DNA from 2 places in the Thiomicrorhabdus sediminis genome. Region 2 is predicted to be linked to the other one. Evidence: predicted binding sites of a transcription regulator. Region 2 holds the regulator's gene; the other holds the start of a gene.
What was found. Region 2 encodes HrcA, which represses chaperone genes, less so after heat shock. Its sites were predicted from a motif close to TTAGCACTCNNNNNNNNNGAGTGCTAA; they were not measured.
Positions count from the first base shown of each region.

Region 1 (7,865 bases), 620 kb from region 2:
CTATATAATTCCGCTTTCGCTAAATTAGCGGCTTATTAAAAAGATTTAAGATATCCGGGAGAATTGTAAATGTACGCAGTAATTAAAACCGGTGGTAAGCAGTATCGAGTTCAAGAAGGTCAAGTATTGCGCATCGAGTCTCTGAATGCAGAAGTTGGTGATGCAGTTGAATTTGACGAAGTATTGATGGTAGGTGAAGGCGCTGATGTTAAAGTTGGTACGCCTGTAGTTGAAGGTGCTAAAGTTTCTGCAACCGTTGAAGCAAACGGTCGTGGTAAAAAAGTAACCATCATCAAATTCCGTCGTCGTAAGAACAGATCGAAAACTAAGCAAGGCCACCGTCAAAACTACACTGAAGTGAAAATCGGTAAGATTTCAGCTTAATTTTTTGACAGTAATTTGAATCAAAAGCCGGGGTTACTTCTGAAGAGGGGGTAACACGGTAAACAAAAGGACTATACCATGGCTCATAAGAAGGCAGCAGGTAGTACTAAAAACGGTCGCGATTCTAATGCCAAACGACTAGGTGTGAAAGCATTTGGTGGTCAGCAAGTTTCAGCTGGAAGCATTATTGTTCGTCAACGTGGAACTAAGTTCCATGCGGGTGACAATGTAGGTCGCGGTAAGGATGACACTTTGTTTGCTAAGGCAGACGGTGCCGTTACCTTTGTTACTAAAGGTAAGCCAGTACGTACTTACGTAACAGTTGTAGCTGAATAATTCAGTTTTCCATACTGTTGAAAAACGCCCCGCTTCGTCGGGGCGTTTTTGTTTGTGAAATAAATAATTATCGATGCAGGTTGGCGGTAATTAACTTTTAAAATTTAGCTCTGATAAAATATTGGCAATTTCCGCTTGTCATTAGTAGGCAGGCAACACCAGGTAAAACTAAAGGATGTATTGATGCAATTTGTTGATGAAGCTGTTATTCACGTAGAAGCAGGGCGTGGTGGTAATGGTGTGGTGAGTTTCCGCCGCGAGAAATACATTCCTTTTGGTGGGCCAAACGGTGGTGACGGCGGTGACGGCGGTAGTGTTTATCTGCTTGCTGACCGTAACCTGAATACCTTGGTGGATTTCCGATATACCAAAAACTATCGAGCGCAAAACGGTCAAACCGGTATGGGACAGCAGAAAACCGGTGCCGCCGGAGATGATCTGGTGATTCCGGTTCCGGTCGGCACCACAGTGGTTGATATCGATTCTGATCAGGTGGTCGGTGATCTGCTTGAGCACGGTGAAAAGCTATTGGTTGCCGCAGGCGGACGTCATGGTTTGGGAAATATACACTTCAAGAGCAGTAAAAACCGAACTCCACGCCAATGTACTCCGGGAGAGCCTGGCGAAGAGTTGGATTTACGTCTTGAGCTTAAGGTGTTAGCCGATGTCGGTTTGTTGGGTTTGCCAAATGCCGGTAAATCGAGCTTGATTTCTGCGGTATCGGCGGCGCGTCCGAAGGTGGCTAATTATCCATTTACTACGCTATACCCTAATTTGGGCGTGGTCAGTGTGTCGCCGGAAACCAGTTTTGTGATCGCCGATATTCCAGGCTTGATAGAAGGTGCCGCGGAAGGCGCGGGGTTGGGTGTGCAGTTCTTGAAGCACCTTTCTCGTACCGGTCTACTCTTGCATGTGGTCGATATTGCACCAATGGACGAATCTGACCCGGTAGAATCGATTCGCGTCATTCAACAGGAGTTGCTTAAGTACAGTGAAGAACTAAGCGGCAAAGAGCGCTGGTTGGTATTGAACAAAACCGACTTATTGCTTGATGAAGAAGTCGAAGAATTGTGTAACCAAATTGTTGCCGATATTGATTGGCAAGGACCGGTTTATCAGATTTCTGCGGTGCAGCGTGCCGGTACCGATAAGTTGGTTAATGATATTGCCTATGCTCTGGAGCAGAATCGCCAAGCGGCATTAGAGCAGCAAGAACAAGAACAGCAGCAAGCGGCGATGAGCCAGCGTGCAACGGTTGAAGAAGATTTCGATTTTTAATTTTTTTGATTGAGGCAAGAATCAGGCATGCAACGCTCTGAGTTAAAAAATACCAAACGCTGGGTCGTTAAGATCGGCAGTGCTTTATTAACCAATGACGGCCAGGGTTTGAACAAGGAAGCACTGGCGCACTGGGTTGAACAGATTGTCGAGCTAAAGTCTCAAGGGGTCGAGGTGGTTATTGTCTCTTCCGGTTCGGTCGCTGAAGGCATGAAACGCTTGGGTTGGAGTACGCGTCCTAAAGTGTTGAACGAGTTGCAGGCGGCGGCATCTGTCGGTCAGATGGGGTTGATTCAGGCTTATGAGTCGAAGTTTGCCAAATACGATATTCATACTGCGCAGATACTTATGACTCATGACGACCTGTCTAATCGTAAACGTTATCTGAATGTTAAAGGTACGGTGGAAACGCTGCTGGAATATGGCGTTGTGCCGATTATCAATGAAAACGACACGGTTGTGACCGATGAAATCCGTTTTGGCGATAACGATACCTTGGCTGCCTTGACGGCTAATTTGATTTCTGCCGACGTGCTGGTTATTTTGACCGATCAGCAGGGGTTGTACGATGATAACCCACGAACGAATCCGCAAGCGCAATTGATTTCCGAAGCGCAAGTCAGCCGTAAAGATATTGAAGCGATGGCAAGCCCCGAAGGTGGGGCGCTCGGTAAGGGCGGTATGTATACCAAAGTAATGGCGGCCAAGCGTGCGGCACGTTCCGGTACGGCAACCATGATCGCTTCGGGTCGTGAAGCCGGTATTCTTACCAAGTTGTATAGTGGTCAGTCTTTTGGCACCTTGCTGGTTCCTGATTTGGAGCCGTTGAGTGCGCGTCGTCAATGGTTGGCCGGCCACTTGCAGGCAAAAGGTCAGTTGGTATTGGATGCCGGTGCGGTTAAGGTGCTTCAGGCATCAGGTAAGAGTTTATTGCCGATTGGAGTGAAAACACTCAACGGCGAATTTCAACGTGGTGAAATGGTGGTTTGTGTTGATGAGCAAGGTATGGAAATCGCTCGTGGTCTAGCCAATTATTCGGCGGTGGAGAGCTTGAAGATTATCGGTAAGCCGAGCAACCAGATTGAAGAGATTCTAGGCTTTGTGGAAGATGAATCACTGATTCATCGCGATAATCTCGTAGTAGGTTAAGTTCAATATTGCTTAAAAATACAGAAAAGGCGCTTTAAGCGCCTTTTTTATTGGATAAATTTAATGACACAAGCTTTGATTCAGTCCATTTTAATCAAGATGCGTTAATTGATTGGGTAGCTTGAATTGTTGTAGCTTGTCGCGTAACTCTTCAACCATTCTATTAAGCTCCTGCGAGCTTGCCGAAGTGTCATCGATCATCGCAGCGGTTTTTTGCGTTGAGGTATCAAATGTGGAGACCGCCTGATTGACTTGAAGAATGCCTTTTTCCTGTTCGTTAGAGGATTTGGCGATTTCTTCGATCATGCCGCCGACATTTTGAATCTCATTGATAATATCCGCCATTACGGTACTGGTGGTTTCCACCAGGTTGGTGCCTGACTCCACCTTGGTGTTAACCTCAGCGACCAGTTGTTTGATCTCCTTGGCGGCTTCGGCAGATTTTTGCGCAAGGTTTCTGACCTCGCCGGCGACCACCGCAAAACCACGCCCATGTTCGCCAGCACGTGCCGCTTCAACCGCGGCATTCAGTGCAAGTAGATTGGTCTGGAAAGCAATCGAGTCAATCAAATTGGTAATGCCATCGATTTTTACACTCACCTCTTTAATCGAATGCATTGCGGCGACACTCTGTTCGACAACCTGTGTATTCGATTGCGCTTTGTTTACCGTGCCGGTAGAACTGTCATTGACCTGCTTGGTAAAGTCGGCCGACTGTTTCAAGGAGCTGGTCATTTGTTCAAGTGATGCCGCGGTCTGTTCAACCGAGGCGGCATTGGCCTGGGTGATCTGGTTAACTTCTCGGTTGGCGCTCATGATATTGTTTGCCGTGGTGTTTACTTGGTCGGCGGTTTGCAGGATATCACTGACCAGCGAGGCGATATTGGCGGTCGCCTGATTCAAAGAGTCTTTGAAAATTTTTAATTCACCTTCCAGTTTTTGGTCTACATGGGCGGTCAAATCACCTTCACTTAATTGGCTGGCCGCGGTAATAAAGCTTTTCAAGCTGTGCTGGATATTCTGCATCATGCTGTTAATGCCATTACCAAGCTCCAGTAAGAAACCGTCTAGGTGGTCGGTATCCAAACGTTGGTCGAGTTTACCTTGAGAGGCTGCTGCAATGAGTTGCTTAACCTGTTGTTCAATAGCTAGTGTATGGGTGACGTTTTTCCATTCGGTGAAATAACCGATTAATTCTTGTTGTACATTATGAATCGCCTGGCTACTCAGCTCTATGGTCAGGCTGCCTATATGAATGGTTTGCTGAGTAGTTTGGCAGGAAATTTTCAATTGCTTGAAGATATCGGTTTCTTCAATTTTGCCATCGTTTTGCAAACCTTTGATCTTGCTCGCAAACTCGTTGCGGTTCGCATCGACCAATTGTTTCATCTGTTGGTTAACAAATACAACTTTCTCATCATTGTTGGCAATGATTACATTGGCTGAAGCATTGTCTAGCGCATCAACAATGAGCTTTGATTCATTAAGATGAGATTGCATTTCATCGCGTGATTGCTTGAGGGAGTCCTGCATGGCACTAAGTTCAAGCATTAAGGAACCGAATTCAGTTTTGCTACTACCCTGAATTTGGTTGCTTAGATTACCACTTGAAATCGAGTGGGCCAAGTTCTTGGCATCCTTGGTGTTGTTCAAAACAAGACGAATAATTAAAAATGAGACGGCAATGCTTAAGAGTAGGGCTATGACAACAGCTACTATAAGTTTAGCGGTAATTTCAGCGAATATGTCATCGACAACATCTATGGCGTTGAATACCTTACCGTCTGCCAGGTCTTTAACATGTTCAATAGTTTCCAATAGTTCTTCGCTAGCTGCCTGGTAATCCTTATAAGAGTTCTCTAGAGCTTTTAGTTTGCTAATTGCGTTATCAAAAGTCGAGACGTTTTGCTTGGTGCCATTCATTAAGGTCTCAGCAAAAGTCTGTCCTGCCAAGGCACCGCTTTGGATTTTGTAGTTATCCAGATCTTCTGTGATTGGTTGACCCTGGGTAATGCCTAATTCTTCTAGGATGGCGTTAATATCGGTTAAAGGTTCTTTAATTAGTGGCAAGTATTTGGCAAAATCCTTGGTGCGAAGCAGTGCTTGATAGTAGCCGCCGCGTGTTAGCATTAGAATGCGATATTCCATAATGCCGTCTGCCATTGTCCATGCTTTATTTAGCCCGCTGTTCCAACTTACCAAGCTGTCAGGTTGTTCAGCGAATACGTCGACATATCCATCACCCAATGCTTCGATTTCATCTAGGCTTTTTAATAGCACCTCATAAGTTTGGTGTCGTTGTATTTCACTTTCGGTAAATTGGCGATAATCCTCTTGAAGTTTTTCACTCGCTTGGCGAAAGTTTGCTCTTGCTAGGTTTAATTGTTCGATTGACTCGCTATTTATTTGTCCTGTATTAGACATTCTGTCAAGCGATTCCTTCTCTATGGCTAGGGCAGCTTCAAACTTTTCAAGCGCTTTGCTGTTATTGATATCATCGAGGTAGTTCTCCATCGACAGCATTTGTTTTTCTATCCCGATAGCTCCTTCCATAGCTCCATCTGCGGTATCCCAAGCCGGGCCGCTGATGTAATCGAGAATGCCCTTCAGTTCTTTGGTGCTTGAATAGCCCATTAAAGAGATAATAAGAATTAAAGCACTAATCAGGCTGAAGCTGGTTAGAAGAAGGTGGGATAGTTTGAAGCGTTTTAACATGGCGGCTCCTTTGAAAAGGTTTGTCATTCTTACTCACATTAAAACAATAGCTCTAAATGCAAGCTTTATCTAGTGATAACCATAAAAAAAACAATGTATTAGAGTTTTCTTATGTCGTTAGGTCAGACGGGGTTATAGCTGTTAACCCCTTTCAGGATGTTGCGATGGGTTTATTTTTTTGAATCAAAGGCTTGAAAACAAAATCTTTGGCCTTATCTAGTTGACATGCTTTTGCGAATGACTACAATTGTTAGCACTCTAAATATGAGAGTGCTAATTTTGTTAAAAATAGTTGTTTGTGCGGTGGAGAAATAAAGCACAGCAAGTATTTAAATTTGTACTTTTTGAAATTTTAAAATTCAGGAGACTTCAATGAATATTAAGCCTTTACAAGATCGCGTTGTAATCCGTCGCGTAGAAGAGAAAAAAGAATCAGCTGGCGGAATCTTGCTTCCTGGTTCTGCACAAGAACAGCAGAACATGGGTGAAGTGGTTGCCGTAGGTCCAGGTAAAGCATCTGATTCAGGTTCAATTATCGCTATGACTGTTAAGGTTGGCGATAAGGTGATGTTTGGTCAGTATTCTGGTCAAGAGGTGAAAGACGACAATGGTGAGCCTCTAATGATTATGCGTGAAGACGATATTATTGCGATCGTTGACTAATTCAGTGAATTGAATTAAATCAGAATCAAATCATTCAAAAGAATTAAAGAAAGGAAAATATTATGGGAGCTAAAGACGTTAAGTTTGGTTTAGACGCTCGTGAGAAAATGGTTGATGGTATCAACATTCTTGCTAATGCAGTTAAAGTGACACTAGGTCCAAAAGGACGTAACGTTGTTCTAGAAAAAACTTTTGGTGCGCCAACAGTGACTAAGGATGGTGTATCGGTTGCACGTGAGATCGAACTTGAAGACAAGTTTATGAATATGGGTGCGCAGATGGTTAAAGAAGTGTCATCTCAGACCAACGATGTGGCTGGTGACGGTACAACCACTGCGACAGTTCTAGCGCAAGCGATTGTTCGTGAAGGGATGAAATCGGTTGCAGCGGGTATGAATCCGATGGATTTGAACCGTGGTATTCATAAAGCGGTTGAAGCGGTTGTTGCAGAGCTTCAAGGTATGTCTGTTCCATGTAAAACTACTGAATCTATCGCTCAGGTTGGTACGATTTCAGCTAACTCTGATTCGGCAGTAGGCAAGATGATCGCCGAGGCGATGGAGCGCGTGTCAACTGAAGGTGTTATCACTGTTGAAGAAGGTTCTTCTTTGCAGGATGAGCTAGTCGTCGTTGAAGGTATGGAATTCGATCGTGGTTACCTATCACCATATTTCGTCAACAACCAGGACAAGATGGTTGCTGAATTGGAAAATCCATACATCCTGTTGCACGATAAGAAAATCTCAAATATCCGTGATTTGCTACCAACCCTGGAAGCGGTATCAAAAACAGGTCGTCCTCTATTGATTATTGCCGAAGACGTTGATGGTGAAGCTCTGGCGACGCTAGTTATCAACAATATGCGCGGTATCGTTAAGGTTGCGGCGGTTAAGGCTCCTGGTTTTGGTGAGCGTCGTAAAGCCATGCTGCAAGATATGGCCATCCTGACTGGTGGTACTGTTATTTCTGAAGAAGTGGGTCTGTCTCTAGATGCGATCACTTTAGATGTTCTTGGTGAAACCAAGTCGGCGGTTGTTGGTAAAGATACGACTAAACTAATCGACGGTAACGGTGCGAAAGAAGATATCGATGCTCGTTGCGCGCAAATCAAGGCGCAGCAAGATGCTTCTACTTCTGACTACGACAAGGAAAAACTGGGTGAGCGTTTAGCGAAGCTTGCCGGTGGTGTTGCCGTTATCAAGCTTGGTGCCGCCACTGAAATGGAAATGAAAGAGAAGAAGGATCGTGTTGACGATGCATTGCACGCAACGCGTGCCGCGGTTGAAGAAGGTATTGTGCCTGGTGGTGGTGTTGCGCTGGTTCGTGCTTCATCAAAAGTT
Region 1 is NZ_CP040602.1:400,110-407,974, forward strand. It holds gene rplU (50S ribosomal protein L21) at 70-384, shown strand; gene rpmA (50S ribosomal protein L27) at 463-720, shown strand; gene cgtA (Obg family GTPase CgtA) at 904-1,998, shown strand; gene proB (glutamate 5-kinase) at 2,026-3,147, shown strand; gene FE785_RS01810 (methyl-accepting chemotaxis protein) at 3,238-5,862, opposite strand; gene FE785_RS01815 (co-chaperone GroES) at 6,235-6,525, shown strand; gene groL (chaperonin GroEL) at 6,588-7,865, shown strand, end outside.
Region 1: the regulator HrcA is predicted to act here: its motif matches at 6,113-6,139, upstream of FE785_RS01815 (co-chaperone GroES).

Region 2 (7,865 bases):
AAAACAACTTCTAAAACTCTTCTGATATGGACTTAAGAAGTTCTTTTATTTTTTGCGATAGCTTGCAGAATCAAGGCGGGAAATGTGAAGCTACAATGAGTAGCTGACCATTTCCCAACACAGAGGCTGCAAGACTAGCGCGTAAAATAATTACTTCTTGTCGTCGTTAACTTCTTCAAACTCCGCATCAACGATGTCATCGTCATCGTCTTTTGCTGAACTTTGCTGTTGCGCTTCTCCACCAGCCTGCTGCTGAGCTTGCGCTTTTTGAGCAATACCTTGGCTCGCTTCCATCAACTTCTGAACAGACTCGTCGATTGCCGCTTTGTCGTCGCCTTTGATTGCCTCTTCAACCGCTTTGATCGCTTCTTCAACCGGTGCTTTTTCTTCAGCTGTCACCGAGTCACCCGCATCTTTGATCATTTTGTTGGTTGCGTGAACCATACCATCAGCCTGGTTACGCGCTTCAACAAGTTCTTTCAGCTTAGCATCGGCTTCAGCGTTCGCTTCGGCATCCTTAACCATTGCTTCGATTTCTTCTTCAGATAGACCAGAAGATGCCTGGATAGTGATGTGCTGCTCTTTACCAGTGTTCTTATCTTTCGCAGAAACATTCAGGATACCGTTAGCATCGATATCGAAAGTTACTTCGATCTGCGGAGTACCACGTGGTGCCGCGGCGATTTCATCCAGGTTGAATTGACCTAGAGACTTGTTGCCGCTTGCCACTTCACGCTCACCTTGAAGAACGTGAATCGTTACCGCAGACTGGTTGTCTTCAGCCGTTGAGAACACCTGAGACTTACGAGTCGGGATCGTTGTGTTTTTCTCAATCAACTTAGTCATCACACCACCCATTGTCTCGATACCTAGAGACAAAGGTGTTACGTCAAGCAGAAGAACGTCGTTGACATCACCAGACAATACACCACCTTGAATCGCAGCACCCATCGCTACCGCTTCATCAGGGTTAACGTCTTTACGTGGCTCTTTACCGAAGAACTCTTTAACCGCCGCTTGAACCATAGGTACACGAGTCGAACCACCAACTAAGATAACGTCATCGATTTCAGATGCAGACAGCCCCGCATCTTTCAACGCCACCTTACAAGGTTCGATTGAACGCGTAACTAGATCGTCAATCAAAGATTCAAACTTGGCACGAGTGATCTTCATGTTCAAGTGCTTAGGACCTGTTGCATCCGCTGTGACGTAAGGCAGATTAATATCTGTCTGCTCACGAGATGACAATTCAATCTTCGCCTTCTCAGCCGCTTCACGCACACGCTGTAGTGCCAGTTTGTCTAGCTTTAGATCAACGTTCTGATCTTTTTTGAACTCTTCGGCGATGTATTCAACGATTACGTTATCGAAATCTTCACCACCTAGGAAAGTATCACCGTTAGTCGACAATACTTCGATCTGCTTTTCACCGTCTAGGTCAGCTACTTCGATAATAGAGATATCGAAAGTACCACCACCTAAATCGTAAACCGCGATCTTGCTGTCAGAAGTCACTTTATCCATACCGTAAGCCAACGCCGCCGCTGTCGGCTCGTTGATAATACGCTTAACTTCTAGACCAGCGATTTTACCGGCATCTTTAGTCGCCTGACGCTGCGCATCGTTGAAGTATGCAGGAACGGTGATAACCGCTTCTGTGACTTCGTGCCCCAGGTAATCTTCTGCAGTCTTCTTCATTTTCATCAAAGTACGCGCAGAAACTTCCTGTGGAGACAATTTTTTGTCTTTAACCGATACCCAAGCGTCACCGTTATCGGCAGCCACGATCGCATAAGGCACCATGTCTTTATCTTTTTGTACAACCGCGTCATCTGCACGACGACCGATCAAACGCTTGATTGCGAATAACGTGTTTTCAGGGTTAGTTACCGCCTGACGCTTGGCTGAATCACCAACCAGGATTTCGTCATCTGTGTAAGCAACGATAGATGGCGTGGTACGCGCACCTTCCGCGTTAGGAATAACTTTTACTTCTTTACCTTCCATGACCGAAACACAAGAGTTTGTTGTTCCTAAGTCAATACCAATAATCTTAGCCATTTGTCTAGTTCTCCAAAATTGCTAACGGACTTTCAAACAAGCGTTTGTGATGCTGACATACAATGCTGTCAAAGTCGTTTTAAAATTGATTAAATTCTTAATTATTTAAATGCTGTTTCTTATAAGTTGAATTCTTTATAAGGGTGCTATTTTGTCTTTCAAGTAAAATCCACATTTTTTTTGGATTTTTTTGCTTGGCAACGCTTTTAATCGACAAACAACAGCCCAATCAACTTACTGAGCCACTACCACGCGAGCGGCGCGAACCAGACGTTCATTCAAGGTATAACCTTTTTGGAAGGTTTCAATGACCGTATTCGATTCGTGGTCCGGTGATGGCACCATTGTCATGGCTTCATGCAATTGCGGATCAAACTTTTCACCGGTCGGGTTGACGCGCTCGACATTGAATTCCCCTAAAACATCCAATAGCTGCTTGAAAGTCATATCCAAACCTTCGCGGATACTATCGATACTGGCATCTTCCTTATTCGCCGCATCAATCCCCATCTCCATTGAATCCAATGCAGGAATCAAAGCATTGACGAATTTTTCCAATGCAAATTTATGTGCGCTTTCCACATCCATACGGGTACGGCGACGCAAGTTTTCCATATCCGCCTGCACACGCAACGCCATATCCTTATGCTTTTCCGCTTCAGCACGCGCTTCTTCCAACAACGCTTCTACATCATGTTCTACCGCTTCTTGAGCTTGCTCCAGCGTCTCTTCTTCCGGTTGTACCACCGCTTCGTTTTCATTGTTTACGGTTTCTTGATTTTTTGCTTCACTCATAAGGTTTCCCTATCTGTTTACTTCCTGACGGAATTTACAATAAATCCGCCACACTTAAATTAAAAACGGTTAATGGCTGACTCAAAATTTCAGCCGATGTAATACTTCTAATGCTGATTTTAGTGGTGATGATTGACTATTTTTTCAAGAGCGAACCTAAAATTTTCGCCGTCACATCAACATTTGGCACCACTTTTTCATAATTCATTCGGCTTGGCCCGACCACACCCAGAACGCCCAGAATCTCACCATCGGAAATATAAGGCGTGGTCACAATACTGCAATCCTGATAAATCGGATTACCACACTCGCCACCGACAAATACCTGAACACCTTGCGCTTGCATACTTTTATCAAGCAAATTGACCACTTCATTATGCTGGTCAAAAGCATTAAACAAAGCTTTGAGCTTTTCCGAGTCGGCAAGTTCCTTGTAATTCAATAAATTGGTTTTTCCCGACACCAGAAACGGCACTTTCTTCTCCAGCTGCTCTGTGAGGATAAAATCGGTGGCCTCAACAATCGATGACATAAACTCATTCGCAGTGGCGCGAATCTTATCCATGCGCGATACCAGCATGCCTTTGGCCTCGGACAAGGTTTTGCCCAGGCAATTCTCATTTAAGAAATTGGCGGTTTTTTGCAACTCATCAATCGACAAACCACCATCCAGTTCAATAATTCGGTTCTGTACATCCTGATCATTAAAAACCAATACCACCAAGACACGCTTGTCGCTCAGGGCAATAAAATCGATATGGCGTAATACTTCACGCTCCTTATTGGGCATCAAGACCAAACTGGTCAAACCGGTCAAATCCGATAACACTTTGGAGGCGTTTTCCAGCAGTTCATCCTGATTCAACCCCAATGTCAGCTCACTGCGAATACTCTCGACACGCTGATTAGACAAAGGCTTGTAGGTAAGAATCGAATCGAGAAACAGGCGATATCCCTGGTCTGTCGGTACTCGCCCCGCCGAAGTGTGCGGCGAATGAATCAACCCCATACGTTCCAAATCGGCCATGACATTGCGCACCGTGGCCGAGCTCAAGCCAATTTCCGGCAGTTTTGCCAAGGTGCTCGAACCAACCGGTTTACCGTCATTAAGGTATAACCCCATTAAGTTTTTAAACAACAACTGTGAACGGTCATTTAACATAGCAACACTCTGGCTTGTGGGTGGTTTGCGAATGACAGCCTGATTTGACTGCCATTCAATTCAATATGTCATGGAAAATACATAGTGCCGATTCAATTCATTTCAAGTCTAAATCAGCACTCTTACAATTAGAGTGCTAAATTATAGATAGGCTTTAGCGGCTTATTCAAGCGCTAAATTCGACAATCCTATGACTGGTTACAAATTTGTGACTGAAAATTATTTGTCAATTAAGCTGACAGCGAAATAATGGTTGCGTAAAATCGAGTTATTAAGCAAACTAATGGGTTAAATTTAACCACTTATTTTTGACGCAACGGCGCACCCAGAATACAGGCAGATCTATGTTTACACGCATCGGCATTTTTGGAAAATACTCCGGCATCGAGTCCTGGGAAAGTATCGACAAATTATTGCAACACCTTATCTCCAGCAATAAAACGGTTATGTTGGACGATGCTTCCTGTCATGATTTTCCGGTTGAGCGCTATGGCGTTGAAGTCATCGAACGTCAGCAATTGGCACAACAGATCGATCTGGCTGTTGTTGTCGGCGGTGACGGTACCTTTTTGGATGTGGCTCGCTCCATTGTTGATTCCGAAACACCCATTTTAGGGATCAACCTGGGGCGTCTCGGTTTTCTTGCCGACATCTCACCGAAAGAGATGCTGACCACGCTGGACGATATATTAGCCGGCAATTACGAGTGCGAAGAACGTAATTTGATTCATGTAAAAATCAGTAAAGACGAGAATGAACTATTCAATGAATTCGCCTTTAATGATGTGGTGATCCATAAAACCGATTCGCCACGCATGATCGAATTTGAAACCTTTGTCGACGGGCGTTTTCTTAATAGCCAGCGTTCAGACGGGATGATTATCAACACCCCTACCGGTTCGACCGCCTATGCGCTTTCCGCCGGCGGTCCTATTTTGGACCCGCGTCTCGATGTTATGAGTCTGGTTTCGATCAACCCTCATACCATGAGCACACGCCCTTATGTGGTCCCGGGAAACAGTGTGGTGGAAGTTCGACCACATGAAAACTGTGCCGGTAAAGCCCAAGTGATCTGTGACGGTCAGTTGTCGTTCCAAATCAGCCTCGGATACAGCACCACCGTCAAGCGTCACAAAAAGATGGTCAAAATGCTGCACCCTAAAGGCCATGATCATTTTGAACTGCTTCGAGCCAAGCTACACTGGGGCGACAAACTGTCTTAAGGACTACTTGAGGCCATTAAAGACCACTGAATTGAGAAATTTAACAAAGCGTATTCAAATATGTTGCAAGAACTGACGATTCAAAACCTCGCGCTCATCGAAAAATTAAACCTGTCCTTTGAAAGCGGTTTCACCACTCTTACCGGTGAAACCGGTGCCGGTAAATCGATTTTATTGGATGCTTTAGGACTCGCTTTAGGTGAGCGTGCAGACACCTCCCTGGTTCGTCACAACACACCTAAAGCCGATGTCACCGCGCAGTTCAATGTGAAGCAATTGGCTCAGGTTAAAGCTTGGCTGCAAGAGCATGATCTTGAAGATGACGATAGCTGTTATCTGCGCCGTACCGTTACCGCCGAAGGTCGCTCAAAAGCCTATATCAATGGTTACCCGGTTGCCGCCAATCAGCTGAAAACGTTAGGCAGCTTTCTTATCGACATTCACGGTCAACACGAACACCAGCGATTATTAACGGCAAACAATCAACTGGAACTGCTTGATGCTTATGCCAATCACAACGATTTATTGGCCAATACCCGACAAAGCTATCAAGCTTGGCAAGCCATTAAAAAAGAGCTGCAAACTCTGGAAGAAGCCCAAGCCGATTACCAGAGCAAATTGGAACTTTTAAGTTTCCAGCAAAACGAATTTGAACAGGTCAATCCACAGGCTGAAGAGTTTGAACAGCTTTCAGAGGAACAATCACAACTGTCTCACGCCAGCGAAATCAAACTTGCCTGCCAACAGGCCTACGATGCGATTGAAGGGGAAAACGGTTCCATCGATCAACTCAACCAAGCCATTCACAGCTTGGAAAGCATTATCCATTTCAGCCCAAAACTGGAATCGGTACTGGCGCAACTCCATAGCAGCTTGATTGAAGTGCAGGAAGCCGCCACTGAAATCCAACACCAAGCCGAACATATCGAACTCGACCCACAGCAGCTTGAATCGGTTGAAGAACGACTTTCATCCTTGTTTGCCTTAGCCAAAAAATACAACTTGGATGCCGACCAACTGGTGAAAAAGCATCAACAGATCAATGATGACCTAGCGCAATTACAACACTCGAGTGATTCTCTGGAAAGCCTGCAAATCGACTTGAACAATGCCTGGCAAGCCTTTCAAAAAGAGGCTAAAAAACTAAGCGATTCACGCCTTAAGGCGGCAAAAAAATTAGCTCATTTGGTGACCGAAGGCATGCAGAATCTAGGTATGCCGAATGGTCAATTTGCCATAGAATTGCACAACACTGAACAAGCGACCGCACTGGGAATTGATAAAGCCGTGTTTATGGTCACCGCTAACAAAGGTCAGCCATTGCAACCGCTTGCCAAAGTCGCCTCGGGTGGCGAATTATCACGAATCAGTCTGGCTATTCAAGTCGCCACCGCCGAAGTCGCCAGCCTGCCGACTTTGATTTTCGATGAGGTTGATGTCGGCATCGGTGGCGGTATTGCCGAAGTGGTCGGGCAAAAAATGCAGAACTTAGGCGAACACAAACAGGTATTATCGATCACCCACTTGGCGCAAGTCGCTTCTCATGGGCATCAACACCTGTTTATTGAAAAACAGACACAAAACGATTCGACGACAACTCAGGTCACGCAACTAAGTAACAGCCACCGCATTGAGGAGTTGGCGCGCATGCTCGGTGGATTGAAAGTCACCGAACAAACCCTTAACCATGCCAAAGAGATGCTTGAAGTCGCCCAGGGCAAAGTGGCTTAAACCAACAACTGCAAAGAAAAATCCAGAAAGCAAAAAGCCGGCAGAACTTGACGCAAACTGTAAGTTCTGCCGGCTTATTAATCGTCTTTTACAACGGTATGTTATTGTTCGCCGTTAAAGGTTCCGTAAATCACCAGACTGTGACCTGAAAGCTCATAGCCGTTTTCTTTAGCGATCTCTTTGATTCGTTCTTCAATCACCGGATCAACAAACTCTTTAACTCGACTGGTTTTCAAACATACCAAATGATCGTGGTTATCACCGGTATCCAATTCGAAAATCGAGATATTGTTTTCAAAGTTTAAGCGGCGCACAATGCCAGCTTGTTCAAACTGAGTTAAAACTCGATAAACTGTTGCCAAGCCGACCTCTTCTCCCTGGTCAAGCAGAATCTTATACACATCTTCAGCACTCAGATGGTGATCTTCTCCCTGAGTTTCCAAAATCTCTAAGATCTTCAGTCTTGGCAAAGTGACCTTAAGGCCGACTTTCTTTAACTCTTCTCCGCTCATAAATTCCTCTAACGCCCTAATTTATGCCGCTTGAAACAAGCTCTATCGTTAATTATTTTATTCTTGCCAGAAATGACCGGGGAATGGACACTTTAATGGAATCCATCAGCCCTTCAGCCAATCTCATTATACGAATTTTAGTGTGTATAATACCTTAAAACACTGATAACGAGAATTTAGATTCGTTTATCACTACACAAAATTTCCTAGACATATTACACTAGCTCGCTAAAAGAGCTTGTTAACTTGAGGAACCCATGGCGAAATTCACGCAATTGACTCGTTTTACCGCTAAATGCAAAACCACCTTGCGCACTCTATTTATTGGTGCATTTGTCACTGCTGGACTAGCCAGCCTAAGCGCATGTTCTTACCTTG
Region 2 is NZ_CP040602.1:1,018,670-1,026,534, reverse strand. It holds gene dnaK (molecular chaperone DnaK) at 151-2,064, opposite strand; gene grpE (nucleotide exchange factor GrpE) at 2,299-2,859, opposite strand; gene hrcA (heat-inducible transcriptional repressor HrcA) at 2,996-4,021, opposite strand; gene FE785_RS04620 (NAD(+) kinase) at 4,366-5,244, shown strand; gene recN (DNA repair protein RecN) at 5,305-6,975, shown strand; gene fur (ferric iron uptake transcriptional regulator) at 7,077-7,487, opposite strand; gene FE785_RS04605 (outer membrane protein assembly factor BamE) at 7,745-7,865, shown strand, end outside.